2 regions of the Kitasatospora sp. NPDC094028 genome follow, and region 2 is predicted to be linked to the other one. Evidence: predicted binding sites of a transcription regulator. Region 2 holds the regulator's gene; the other holds the start of a gene.
The links. Region 2 encodes HrcA, which represses chaperone genes, less so after heat shock. Its sites were predicted from a motif close to TTNGCACTCNGNNNNNCNGAGTGCNAA; they were not measured.
Positions count from the first base shown of each region.

Region 1 (6,880 bases), on a different contig from region 2:
GCTCCTTCGTGCCGGACAAGGCGACCATGCTGCGCGGCGGGGACGAACTGCTGGTGGTCACCACGGACGAGGTCGGCGAGGCGGCCGAGCGGCGGCTGCGGGCCGTCGACAAGGGCGGCAAGCTCGCGGGGTGGCTGAACGGGAAGTGATCCCGGCCGGGGCGGGACGGGGCTGGGGATGCGGGGGCTCGGGGGTGCGGGGGCTCGGGGGTGCGGGGCTCGGGGGTGCGGGGGTCGTCTCGTCCAGTGAGCCGGTTCACCGGGCCGGCCTAGCGGGTCTACGCGCGTAACCGGTATGCTGGGGCGGATACTCCGTTCGACTACTGTGAGAACACACCCAGCATCTGCCTGACGCAGAGTTGGCGCGACCGCTCGGCGGCCGCGGTCCGGACCCCGGCCCACCGGCCGGGCCGACCCGGTATCTACCCCGGTCGACGCGCGAGAGGACGACTCTCGGCGCCGTCGGGGCCACCCCATGCCCTGCCGCGCTACCAGGCAGCAGGAAGGACCGACCGTGACGGCCCGCCGAACGGTCGACGACTCCGCGCAGATCGCGGACAACACCGGCACCGCAGCCCAGGCCCCCGCCCGCGTCGGGTACGGCGCGCTGCTGCGCACCCCCGGTGCCTGGAGGTTCCTGGCGCCCGCCCTCGTCGCGCGGCTGCCCTACGCGATGCTCAGCATGGGCATCCTGCTGCTGGTCACCAAGACCCACGGCTCGTACGGCACAGCCGGCACGGTCACCGCCGTCGCCGCCGTCGCCCAGGCCCTGATCGGGCCGCAGACCGGGCGGCTCGCCGACCGGTACGGCCAGGCCGCGGTGCTCGTCCCGACCGTGCTGGTGCACGGCGCCGCGGTCGGCCTGCTGATCGCGCTGGCGCTCGGCCACGCGCCGGCCTGGAGCCTCTTCCTGGCCGCCGTCCCGGCCGGCGGCAGCGTGCCGCAGATCGGCGCGATGGTCCGGGCCCGCTGGGTGGCCCGGTTCACCGCGGACGGCCCGTCCGACGCCGCCGCGGCCCGGGTGAGCACCGCCTTCGCCTTCGAGTCCGTCACGGACGAGTTCACCTTCGTGATCGGCCCGATCCTGGCCTCCGGGATCGCCGCCTTCGCCAACCCGGCGGCCGCGCTGGTCGCCGAGGCCTCGCTGACCCTGGTCGGCGGCCTCGCCTTCGCCGCGCAGCGGCGCACCGCCCCCGCCCGGATCGTCCCCGAGCCCGGGGTGCGGCGCGCCTCCGCGCTCGCCTCGCCGGGCGTGCGGCTGCTGGCCGCGGCGTTCCTCGGGGTCGGCACGGTCTTCGGCGGGATGCAGGTCTCGGTGAACGCCTTCGCCGACTCGGTCGGGCAGCACGACGCCGGCGGCACCGTGTACGGGATCTTCGCCGGCGGCTCGATGCTGGCCGGCGTGCTGTACGGCGTGATCGCCTGGCGGCGGCCCGTCCAGCAGCGGATGGTCCTGAGCTACTCGATGCTGGTGCTGGGCGCCTCGGTGCTGTGGGCGATGCCCAACCTGGTCGCCCTCACCGTCGCCGGGCTGGTCTGCGGCCTGGCCATCGCACCCACCCTGATCAGCGGCTACACCCTGGTCGAGACGCTCGTCCAGGACGGCGCCAAGACCGAGGCCTTCACCTGGCTGACCGGCGCGATCGGGCTGGGCCTGGCGATCGGCTCGATGGTGGCCGGCAAGCTGATCGACGGGCACGGCCCCTCGGTCGGGTTCCTGGTGCCGGTGGTCGGCGCCGGGCTGGGCCTGGTCGCGCTGGTGTCGCTGCGGCACCTGCTGGTGGCGCCGGGGACGGCGAGCCGGGTGGTCGCGGGCTCCGCGGAGCGCGGCGGCGCCGGGGCCCTGGTGGGGGCGGTCGAGGGCTGAGCGGGCGGCGGGGCTGAACCCGGGCGGGCCCATCTCACACCCGGGGTCGCTGGACTGATCCCGCGGAATACCGCATCATTGACCATCGTTAGCACTCATCAGGCGAGAGTGCCAGGAGGAAGCAAGTGCCCACGTACCAGTACCAGTGCACCGAGTGCGGCAACGGCCTGGAGGCGGTGCAGAAGTTCACCGACGAGGCGCTGACCACGTGCCCCGACTGCCAGGGACGGCTCCGCAAGGTCTTCTCCGCGGTCGGCGTCGTGTTCAAGGGCTCGGGCTTCTACCGGACCGACAGCCGCTCGTCCTCCAGCAGCTCGGTGGGCGCCGGATCCTCGTCCTCGACGTCCTCGACGACCTCCACTTCGTCGTCGTCCACGTCCTCTTCTTCTTCGTCGTCCTCCTCGACGACCTCGTCGGCCCCGGCTTCGACCGCGAGCTGACCTCGGCGCAGGCCGGCTCGGCCGGCGGCCCGGTGAAGGCGTCCGAAGGCTCTCCAGGCTCTCCAGGCTCTTCGGAGGCTCACCAGGGCTTCGAGAACGCTTCGAAAAAGGCCCGTCGCTCCCGCTTCACGCGGGGCGGCGGGCCTTTTCGCGTCCGGTTCCAAACCTCGGGCGGGCCGAATTGATCCGTAGGGGGGAACCGGGTTTCGGATGGGGGCGGGTTTTCCACAGGCGGGGGGAAAAGGATTTCCCGTGACGGGTGGAGCGCGCATCGTGTGGGCACCGGCGATCGACCGACCGGCTGATCGACCGACCGAGTGCGGAGGTGCCCGATGACCGCCCTGAGCTTCACCGTCCCCCTGCCCGCCCCCACCGTCCCGCCCCGGCGGGAGGTGCCGAGCTTCCCGCCGATCCGGCGCGGGTGCGGCGGCCGGCACCGCTGGCGGGCCGCCGTCCGGCGGCGGGCCGGGCCGGCGCTCCTCCTCGGGCTCGCGCTGCTCGTGCTCGCGGTCGCCGCGGCGCTCGCCTCCGGGCCCGCGTGGGCCGGGCTGCCGCCGCCCGGCGGGGGCCCGGTGGGCCGAGCGGGTTGTCAATCCACGGCTTCGGAAGATCACCCGTGACCAGGGAACGACTCCGTCGTTCGAGGCGGCATGAAAGGCTTCAAGGAATTCCTGCTGCGTGGAAACGTCGTCGAACTCGCCGTCGCCGTGGTCATCGGCGCGGCTTTCACCAACATCGTCAACGCCTTCGTCAAGGGCGTGATCAATCCGATCATCGGCGTGTTCGGGAGCAAGGACCTGGCGTCCTACAGCTCCTGCCTCAAGGGGCCCTGCGAGGTGAGCGCCACCGGTGAGGTCACGCGCGGGATCCTCATCCTGTGGGGGTCGGTGCTCAGCGCCGTGCTGCAGTTCCTGATCACCGCGGCCGTCGTCTACTTCGTCCTGATCGTGCCCATGAACAAGCTCGCCGCCAGGCGGCAGACCCCCGCCGAGGCGACGGCCAAGGCGGAGGCCAAGGAGGTCGAACTGCTCACCGAGATCCGTGACGCGCTGGTCGCCCAGCGCTGAGCCCCCGGGGCTCCGACCGGCTGGGGCGCGGCACTACCCGCCGTGGTGCGGCGGGCGCTGGCTCAGGTACCAGTCCAGCCCCCGCCCACCGCTCTCCCCCGCCCCGGGGCGGTCGCCCCAGCCGGTGTCGGTGTCGTCCCGGGACTGCTGGTCCAGCGGGTCGCCGAAGATCAGGCGCGCCTTGGCCCGGGCCCTGGCCCGAGCCTCGCGCTCGTCCTGCGCTCCCTGCGTCTCCGGGGCCACCTCGGCCGCCTCGGCCTCCGGCTCGGACGCCCGTCCCTGCTCGCTCATCCCGTTCACCCCGTCGTTCACCGCGCCACGCCCTGCCGATCCCGCCCCGCCGATCCCGCCGGGCCTGATCCCACCAGCCTACGAGCACCGCCGCACGGCGCGGGCCCGGGTGCGGAGCGCTCCGCACCCGGGCCCGTGGCCGGCGGGATCCGCACCCGCCCCGGTCAGGCGGCTTCGAAGCCCGCGTGGTCGGCGATCTTCTTCAGCTCGGCCAGCGCGTGCTTCTCGATCTGCCGGATCCGCTCGCGGGTGAGGCCGTGCTGCTTGCCCACCTCGGTCAGGGTGCGCTCGCGGCCGTCCTCCATCCCGTAGCGGGAGCGGATGATCGAGGCCGTGCGGTCGTCCAGCCGCCCGATCAGGTCGTCCAGTTCCTCCCGGCGGAGCATGACCATCACGGCGTCCTCGGGGGACGTCGCCCCGGTGTCCTCGACCAGGTCGCCGAACTGGGTCTCGCCCTCGTCGTCGACGGACATGTTGAGGCTGACCGGGTCGCGCGCCCAGTCCAGCACGTCCTTGATCCGGGCCTCGGTGGTGTCCAGCTCGGCCGCGATCTCGGCCGGCTCGGCCTCGCGGCCCAGCTCCTTGGACTTCTCCCGCTGCACCCGGCGGATCCGGCCCAGCTCCTCGACCAGGTGCACGGGCAGCCGGATCGTGCGGGACTGGTCGGCGATCGAGCGGGTGATCGCCTGGCGGATCCACCACGTCGCGTAGGTGGAGAACTTGAAGCCCTTCGCGTAGTCGAACTTCTCGACCGCGCGCACCAGGCCCGCGTTGCCCTCCTGGATGAGGTCGAGCAGCGGGAGGCCGCTGCGCGGGTAGCGGCGGGCGACGGCGACCACGAGGCGGAGGTTCGAGCGGATGAAGACGTCCTTGGCCCGCTCGGCGTCGGCGGCTATCGCCTCCAACTCCTCGCGGGTGACGCCCTTCGGCAGCTCGTCCTCGTCCAGCAGGTGCTGGGCGTACACGCCGGCCTCGATCCGCAGCGAGAGCTCGACCTCCTCGGCGGCATCGAGCAGGGGCGTCCTGGCGATCTCGTCGAGGTACATGCCGACCAGGTCGCGGTCGGCTTCGAAGTTGGTCGGGCGGGCCGCGCGAGTCCGGTCGGCCCTGTCGCGAACGACGGCACGGGTGGCCATGCTTGCTCCCTTTGACTGGTGTTGCCGAGCTCTGCCTGCCTGCCCCCGAGGGCAAGAAGTGCGGGCCCCACCGGGCCTCACACGTAACGATCCAACGAACAGATTCCGGACAACATTCCCAAGTCACTCAGATTCTTCCCGATGATGCAGTATCCTGCCGGTTTTCACCTCGGTTCTGGACGCTCGGTGACGAGTCGGGCACGTCCCGTGCCACTGCGGCGACCGATTCCCGCACATCGGGTTCACCCGGCCGTCATGCGGCCGCCACCCCCTCGGTGAACCCCCGGAAGTTCGTGGACGTTCCCGCGCACCCCCGACTCCCACCCGCTCACGCACCCACGCGCACACCCGGGCGCACGCAGGTCCTCCCCAGAAACGATGCCGAATCGCTATCACTCCAGCTCCCGATCGGCACAGGACACTGGGAAGGTGTCAGGCATGCACCTGACCAACGGCTGGGCGTCCGTCACCGCGCGTCACCGTCGCCTCCTCCGGGACGCGGCGGTCGCGCTCGGATGTGCGGGGGCCTTCGGACTCCTGACGGCCCTGGTGACCGGCCACTGGCACCCGCTCGTCCGGTTCGACCAGCAGTGGGTCGGCGAACTGCACCTGCACGCCCGGGACCACCGGATCTGGACCGCCTCGGTGCAGACGCTCTCCGACATCGGCGGCACCGTCACCATGCGTGTCCTGCTCGGCATCGCCGCCGGCTGGCTCTGGCTGATCGGCGCCCGGGTGCTGGCCGGCTGGGTGGCCGCCCAGGCACTGATCGGCTGGGGCGCCCAGTGGGCGCTGAAGCTGGCCGTCGACCGGCGGCGGCCGGAGTTCCCCGACCCGGTCTCGCACGCCGGCGGCCCCGCCTTCCCCTCCGGGCACGCGATGGCCTCGGCGATCACCTGCGCCGTCCTGGTCGCGCTGCTCTGGTACCGGGTCGGCCGGCGCGGTCGGACCGCGGCCGTCGCGGTGGCCGCCGCGACGGTGCTGACCATCGGCTGGACCAGGGTCGCCCTCGGCGTGCACTGGCCCAGCGACGTGCTGGCCGGCTGGCTGGCCGCCGGGATGGTGCTCGGCGCCGTCACCGCCGTCACCGAGCTGTGGCGCCCCGGCGCGCTGGCCCGCGACGTACGGAGGGTCAAGTGGCGTACCAGGCCCCGGGTCCAGCGCGTCCTCGCGCCGCCCGTCCGGCCGGTGGCCGACACCGAATCGTCCGACGAGGCCGCCGGGGCCGCCGAGCGGATCGATGAGACGGCCGGTCAGAAGGGCTCCTGGCCGACCCGGTGACCCGCGGGCCCCGGGCCGAGCGGCTCCGACCCGGTCGCGTACGCCGCCCGGCACGTCCTGGGCTGACCTCCGGGGGCACCGGGAGGTGCCGGCGGCACGGAACGCGACGAAGGCCCGGGCCGAGGGATCATCCCTCGGCCCGGGCCTTCGTCGTGTTCTCCGCTGTGCCCCAGACAGGAATCGAACCTGCGACACCGGCTTTAGGAGAGCCGTGCTCTATCCCCTGAGCTACTGAGGCCGGGGCCCGCTCGCGGGCTCCGGGCGGCCGGCCCCGGAGGGTGGCCACCGAGGGCTCAGTGTAGCGGGTCGGGCGGTGCGGGGACGGTTGCCCGGTGATCTTGCGGGCTCAGGGCTGGGAGGGGACGGGGCGGGGCCGGTGCTGGAGGTCGACGGGGTTGTCGGGGTCGGCCGGGGGCGGGGTGGCGGCGGGGGCCGGGGGTGCGGTCGGGAGCTTGGCGGAGGGGTTGGTGGGGGCCGGGGGCACGGGGCGGGTGACGGCCGGGGGCGGGGTGGCGGCGGGCGGGGTGGCGGCGGGAGGGGCCGGGTTCGCGGGGAGCGTCGGCGGGGCCGGCGGGGTCGGCGGGGCCGGGACCGCGGTCGGCGGGGGCGGGGAGGCCGGGGCGACCGGGGAGGCCGGGGTGGTCACGGAACTCGGGGTGGGGGCGGAGGGCGCCGCGGTGGAGGTGCAGGCGGTGGCGGCGAGGAGGAGCAGGAGCAGGGCGGCGGGTCGTTTCATGGGGAGGGCGTCTCCGGTGGGGTCGTGTCCGGGGTTGGACGGTGCCGGTGGCGAAGCGGTTCC
Region 1 is NZ_JBMVFA010000005.1:271,736-278,615, reverse strand. Features, by position in the region: gene ACPC54_RS11385 (potassium/proton antiporter) at 1-149, shown strand, start outside; gene ACPC54_RS11380 (MFS transporter) at 514-1,866, shown strand; gene ACPC54_RS11375 (FmdB family zinc ribbon protein) at 1,992-2,306, shown strand; gene ACPC54_RS11370 (hypothetical protein) at 2,639-2,926, shown strand; gene mscL (large conductance mechanosensitive channel protein MscL) at 2,957-3,373, shown strand; gene ACPC54_RS11360 (hypothetical protein) at 3,407-3,664, opposite strand; gene ACPC54_RS11355 (sigma-70 family RNA polymerase sigma factor) at 3,829-4,800, opposite strand; gene ACPC54_RS11350 (phosphatase PAP2 family protein) at 5,239-6,081, shown strand; tRNA gene ACPC54_RS11345 (tRNA-Arg) at 6,247-6,319, opposite strand; gene ACPC54_RS11340 (hypothetical protein) at 6,428-6,817, opposite strand.
Region 1: the regulator HrcA is predicted to act here: its motif matches at 1,955-1,981, upstream of ACPC54_RS11375 (FmdB family zinc ribbon protein).

Region 2 (6,880 bases):
CGCGTCCTTGCCGAGCACCTCGGCGACCGTCCCGTCCACGCCGAGCCCCAGCCCGTCCGCGAGCGTCACCGCCTCGCCGGCCGTCAGCCGCTTCACCGCGGCCGCGTGCCGCCCCTCGGGCCCGTCCAGGCGCACCACCGAGCCGGGCGCGGCGGCGGCGATCCGCTCGGTCTCGACGACGAACACGGGCGCGGTCATGACGGGGTACCTCCGGGTGGGTGGGGACACGGAAAGGGTGCCGGGGATCTCCCCCGGCACCCTTCACGACGAGCGGGACTCAGCGGCCGTTGAAGGCGTCCTTCAGGCGCGAGAACAGCCCCTGCTGGCCCGGCGCGAACTGGCCGGACGGCCGCTCCTCGCCGCGCAGCACCGCGAGTCGGCGCAGCAGCTCCTCCTGCTCGGCGTCGAGCTTGGTGGGCGTCTGCACCTCGACGTGCACTATCAGGTCGCCCCGGCCGCCGCCGCGCAGGTGGGTGATGCCGCGCCCGTGCAGCGGGATCGACTGGCCGGACTGGGTGCCGGGCCGGATGTCGACCTCCTCCAGCCCGTCCAGGGTCTGCAGCGGCACCTGGGTGCCGAGCGAGGCCGCCGTCATCGGGATGGTGACGGTGCAGTGCAGGTCGTCCCCGCGGCGCTGGAAGACGCTGTGGGTGGTCTCGGCGATCTCGACGTACAGGTCGCCGGCCGGGCCGCCGCCCGGGCCGACCTCGCCCTCGCCGGCCAGCTGGATGCGGGTGCCGTTGTCGACACCGGCCGGGATCTTGACCGTCAGGGTGCGGCGGGCGCGCACGCGGCCGTCGCCGGCGCACTCCGGGCACGGGGTCGGCACGACGGTGCCGAAGCCCTGGCACTGCGGGCAGGGGCGGGAGGTCATGACCTGGCCCAGGAAGGACCGGGTGACCTGGGAGACCTCGCCCTTGCCGCGGCACATGTCGCAGGTCTGCGCGGAGGTGCCGGGGGCCGCGCCCTCGCCGCTGCACGTGGTGCAGGTGACGGCGGTGTCGACCTGGAGCTCCTTGGTGGTGCCGAACGCGGCCTCCTCCAGGGTGATCTCCAGCCGGATCATGGCGTCCTGGCCGCGGCGGGTGCGCGAGCGCGGGCCGCGCTGGCCGGCCGCGGCGCCGAAGAAGGCGTCCATGATGTCGGAGAAGCCGAAGCCCGCCGCGCCGGCGCCGAAGCCGCCCGCGCCGCCGCCGCCCGGGGAGAGCGGGTCGCCGCCGAGGTCGTAGACCTGGCGCTTCTGCGGGTCGGAGAGCACCTCGTAGGCGGCGTTGATCTCCTTGAACCGCTCCTGCGTCTTCGGGTCCGGGTTGACGTCCGGGTGCAGTTCGCGCGCCAGGCGCCGGAACGCCTTCTTGATCTCGTCCTGCCCCGCATCCCGTCGGACGCCGAGTACCGCGTAGTAGTCCGTGGCCACCAAATGCTCCGCTTGTTCCGCCTGTAGTAGTGCTGCGACTGGACGCCCCCGTCAGAATTCTGACGGAAGCCTGCTTGCTACGACTCGGCCAGGATCTGACCCACGTACCGTGCCACCGCCCGCACCGCCCCCATTGTGCCCGGGTAGTCCATCCGGGTCGGACCGATCACCCCCAGTTTGGCCACGCTCTCGTCGCCCGAACCGTAGCCGACCGACACCACCGAGGTGGAATTCAGCCCCTCGTAGGCGATCTCCCGCCCGATCCGGACCGTCATCCCGGCGTCCGCGGTCTCACCCAGGAGGCGGAGCAGGACGACCTGCTCCTCCAGGGCCTCCAGCACCGGCTGGATGGTGAGCGGGAAGTCGTGCCCGAAGCGGGTCAGGTTGGCCGTGCCGGCCAGCATGATCCGCTCCTCGTTCTGCTCGGCGAGCGCCTCGAACAGGGTCGCCAGGACCGTGCTGACGGTCGGCCGGTCGCCCTGCTCGAACTGGCCCGGCAGCTCCTCCAGGAGCCCCGGGACGTCCGGCAGCCGCTGGCCCGCCGCCCGCGCGTTGATCCGGGCCCGCAGGTCCGCCAGGACGGTCTCGCCGACCGTGCCCGGGCAGTCCACGATCCGCTGCTCGACCCGGCCGGTGTTGGTGATCAGCACCAGCATCACCTTGGCCGGGGCCAGCACCACCAGCTCGATGTGCCGCACCGTCGAGCGCGACAGCGAGGGGTACTGGACGACGGCCACCTGCCGGGTCAGCTGGGCGAGCAGCCGCACGGTGCGCGCGACCACGTCGTCCAGGTCGACGGCGCCGTCCAGGAAGTGCCGGATCGCCCGGCGCTCGGGGGCGCTCATCGGCTTGACCTCGGCCAGCCGGTCCACGAACAGGCGGTACCCCTTGTCGGTGGGGATGCGCCCGGCGCTGGTGTGCGGCTGGTGGATGTAGCCCTCCTCCTCCAGCGCCGCCATGTCGTTGCGCACCGTCGCCGGGGAGACGCCGAGGTTGTGCCGCTCCACCAGCGCCTTGGAGCCGACCGGCTCCTCGGTGCCGACGTAGTCCTGGACGATGGCGCGCAGCACGGCGAGCTTGCGCTCGTCCAGCTGGCGGACCTCACCGGCCATGGGCACGCACCTCCGTCGTCGCACGTTGTCCGTCTGTGATGCTGCGGGCCGCTCCGGCGAAGGACCCGGATCCTGGCACTCCGAACACACGAGTGCCAGAACCGTACCTGCCAGTGTACGGCCCGGGTCCGACCGCAGGAACGGCCCGGCCGGAGTGATCCTGCCCGCAGTTCCGCCCGTCCGGCGCGACACGGCCCGCGCGCGGGTGGTGCCCGGCGGCCGTCCGGGTGGCAGCATCGAAAGCGACGGCGTTGGGAGGAGCAAGCGATGACCAGCTCGGGCCAGCACACCCGGTTCGCCCCCGACCGCGGCCTGACCAGCCGCATGGTCGCCACCATGTTCGTGATCGGGCTGCTGTACGTCGGATTCACCGGCCTGCTGATCGCGCTGCTGCGCGGCGCCTGGCCGCTGATCGTCCTGATCTCCGGCGGGCTGTTCGTGGCCCAGTTCTGGTTCAGCGACAAGATCACCGAGCGGGCGATGGGCGCCCGCCCGGTCAGCCCCGAGCAGTACCCCCAGCTGCACGGCACGGTCGACCGGCTCTGCGCCCTCGCCGACATGCCCAAACCCCGGGTGGCGGTCGCCGACAACGACATGCCGAACGCCTTCGCCACCGGCCGCAACCCGCAGAACGCCGTGGTCTGCGTCACCACCGGCCTGCTGCGCCGGCTGGAGCCCGAGGAGCTGGAGGGCGTCCTCGCGCACGAGCTGTCGCACGTCGCCCACCGGGACGTCGCCGTGATGACCGTCGCCGGCTTCCTCGGCGTCCTCGCCGGGGCGATGACCCGGATCGCCCTGTACGGCGGGTTCATGGGCGGCGGGCGCAACAACAACGACCAGAACGCGGCCATCGCGGCCCTGATCATCCCGCTGGTGTCGATGGTCGTCTACGCCATCAGCTTCCTGCTCACCCGGCTGCTCTCCCGCTACCGCGAGCTCGCCGCCGACCGCGCCGCCGCCCAGCTCACCGGCCGGCCCAGCGCCCTCGCCGCCGCGCTCACCAAGGTCACCGGGCAGATCGCCGCCATCCCCACCGAGGACCTGCGCAAGTCGCAGCCGTACAACGCCTTCTACTTCGCCCCCGCGCTGAGCGCCCGGGAGACCGCCGCGCAGCTGTTCTCCACCCACCCGACGCTGGAGAAGCGGCTGGCGCAGCTCGCGAAGATCTCCGAGCAGCTCGGCCGCTGACCGCCCCTTCCCGACCGACGAGAGGACCGCCGTGGGATTCCTGGACACGCTGTTCGGGCGCAGCAAGCCCGTCAGGCCCGACCTCGACCAGCTGTTCGGCGTGCCGTCCGCCGCCCTCACCCTGGAGGCCGCCGCCGGGTTCCTGCCCACCGGGCTCGGGGCGGTCTGCTTCGCGGCCGTCGAGGGTGCGGCCTTCGTCCAGGTCGAGCAGCAGGTCCGCGCCCTGCTCGACGCCGACACCGAGCGCGGCGGCGTCCCCGTCGAGGCCTCCAAGGACGGCTACGGCTACTCCTGGCTGCTCGCCCGGCACCGGCCCGAGGAGCTGCCGGAGCTGGTCAACGACCTGCACGCGGTCAACAGCGAGCTGGAGGCGAACGGATTCGGGCCGCAGCTGCTCTGTTCGCTGGTCGGCTTCCGCAACGCGGACGGGCAGTCGCTGGCGCTGGTCTACCTCTACAAGCGCGGCACCTTCTACCCGTTCGCCCCGATGCCCGGCGGCGGAGAGCGCCGCAACAGCCCGCTGGAGCTGCAGGTCAACGCCATGCTGGGGAACGACCTGCGGCTGGAGAAGGACCTCGGCCGCTGGTTCCCGGTCTGGGGTGCGCCGGGGCTCTGACGGCCCGTCCGTCCGTATAGTCGCCTGCATGCGCAGCCGCCAGTACGGACCCGACCTGACCCCGCCGTGGAAGAAGCAGGCCCCCGCCCCGGAGGTCGCCGCCGAGCGCGACCTGGTCGTGGAGGAGGCCGCCACCGGCTTCTGCGGGGCGGTGGTGCGCTGCGAGAAGACGGCGGAGGGGTTCACCGTCACCCTGGAGGACCGCTTCGGCAAGCACCGGGTGTTCCCGCTGGTCCCGCGCGGCTTCCTGCTGGAGGGCCGGGTCGTCACCCTGGTCCGCCCGGCCGGGCCCGCCCCCTCCCGCACCCCGGGCCGCACCGCCTCCGGCTCGGTCGCCGTCCCCGGCGCCCGCGCCCGGGTCGCCCGCGAGTCCCGCATCTACGTCGAGGGCCGGCACGACGCCGAGCTGGTCGAGCGGGTGTGGGGCGACGACCTGCGGATCGAGGGCGTCGTCGTCGAGTACCTGCGGGGCATCGACGACCTGCCCGCGATCGTCGCCGACTTCGCCCCGGGCCCGGGCCGGCGCCTCGGCGTCCTGGTCGACCACCTGCTCCCGGGAACGAAGGAGCACCGCATCGCCGCCAAGGTCACCGGCGAGTCGGTCCTGGTCGTCGGCCACCCCTACATCGACATCTGGCAGGCCGTGAAGCCCGCCTCCGTGGGCATCCCCGCCTGGCCCGCCGTCCCCCGGGGTGAGGACTGGAAGGAGGGCACCTGCCGCCGCCTCGGCTGGCCGGTCGACACCCCGGCCGCCTGGAAGCACATCCTGTCCAGGGTCAACAGCTACAAGGACCTCGAACCCGAACTCCTCGGCCGCGTCGAGGAACTGATCGACTTCACGGCCCTGCCGGGTCAGGAGTAGGTCTGGAACTCCGAGGTGTCGAGCGTGATGCCGAGCAGATCCACCGGAATGGGCTCGCCGAACTTGGTCGTCCGCGCGGACACGTAGTCCGGCAGCCCTGAGGCGCTCGACCGGGTCGGTTCGGTGAGCAGCACGCAGACGGCCTTGATCGGGTCGACGATCAGGTACGCCGGAATCGAGCCCTCCGCGTACAGCTCCCGCTTGGTCCGGTAGTCGCGCAGGACGCTGGTCTTCGAGACGACCTCGACCACCAGCGTGAGGAACGGCGCGGGAACCAGGCGGCCGGGGCCCTCGAAGGCGTCCCGCTCGAACACGACCAGATCGGGCTGGGGCTCGCTGGTCAACCCGGGAAGGTCGATGTCCTGCGTGGTCAGGCGGTACCACCTCGCCCGGGGAACCTGGTCCCGGATGGCTTCGACAATGATGTTGTGGACCATGTCCGGCCCGGCCATCATCACGATTTCCCCCCTGATGAGCTCGGCCTTGAAGCCCTCCGGAACCTCCAGCTTCTCGAAGATCCCTGTCACCCGGTCATCGATGGCGGTCATTGCGCGCTCCCTCCGACGGCTGACACCACGTTAACGAGACTCAGTCCACCAGGTCACGTACGACGGCGTCCGCGAGGAGGCGGCCCTGGAGGGTGAGGGCGGCGCGGCCCTGCTCGTAGGGGGTGGCGGCGAGGAGGCCGGCGGTGAGGGCGCGGGCGGCGGCTTCGCGGCCGGTGGGGGTGAGCAGGGACAGCGGGACGCCGTCCACGAGGCGCAGTTCGAGGAGGATGCGTTCGACGCGGCGGTCCTCGTCGGCCAGGACCTCGCGGCCCTGGGCCGGGGTGCGGTGCTCGGCGAGGGCCCGGGCGTAGGCGGCGGGGTGCTTGGCGTTCCACCAGCGGACGCCGCCGACGTGGCTGTGGGCGCCGGGGCCGGCGCCCCACCAGTCGGCGCCGGTCCAGTACAGCTCGTTGTGGCGGCAGCGGCCCTCGGGCGCGGTGGCCCAGTTGGAGACCTCGTACCAGGCGAAGCCGGCCGCGCTGAGCGCCTGTTCGGCGATGAGGTAGCGGTCGGCGTGCACGTCGTCGTCGATCATCGGCAGTTCGCCGCGCTTGACGCGGGCGGCGAGCTTGGTGCCGTCCTCGACGATGAGGGAGTACGCGGAGACGTGGTCGGGCCCGGCGCCGATGGCGGCGTCCAGGGAGGCCCGCCAGTCGTCGTCGCTCTCGCCGGGGGTGCCGTAGATGAGGTCGAGGTTGACGTGCTCGAAGCCGGCGGCGCGGGCCTCGGCGACGCAGGCCTCGGGGCGGCCGGGGGTGTGGTGGCGGTCGAGCAACCGCAGCACGTGCGGGCGGGCGCTCTGCATGCCGAAGGAGATCCGGTTGTAGCCTCCCTCGCGCAGTTCGGCCAGGTACGCCGGGTCGACGGACTCCGGGTTGGCCTCGGTGGTGACCTCGGCGTCGTCGGCGAGCCCGAACTCGTCGCGGATCGCGGCGAGCATCTTCACCAGGTCGCGGGCGGGCAGCAGGGTGGGGGTGCCGCCGCCGAGGAACACCGTGCGCACCGGCAGGTCGGTGTCGCCCAGTACCTTCCGGGCGAGCCGGATCTCGGCGACCACGTTGTCCGCGTACGTCTCCTGCGACGCGACCGCGCCGGAGGAGCGCAGCTCGGTGGCGGTGTAGGTGTTGAAGTCGCAGT
Region 2 is NZ_JBMVFA010000026.1:42,007-48,886, forward strand. Features, by position in the region: gene ACPC54_RS29965 (16S rRNA (uracil(1498)-N(3))-methyltransferase) at 1-198, opposite strand, end outside; gene dnaJ (molecular chaperone DnaJ) at 278-1,417, opposite strand; gene hrcA (heat-inducible transcriptional repressor HrcA) at 1,495-2,529, opposite strand; gene htpX (zinc metalloprotease HtpX) at 2,797-3,717, shown strand; gene pspAB (PspA-associated protein PspAB) at 3,749-4,333, shown strand; gene ACPC54_RS29990 (DUF3097 domain-containing protein) at 4,362-5,195, shown strand; gene ACPC54_RS29995 (Uma2 family endonuclease) at 5,186-5,743, opposite strand; gene hemW (radical SAM family heme chaperone HemW) at 5,784-6,880, opposite strand, start outside.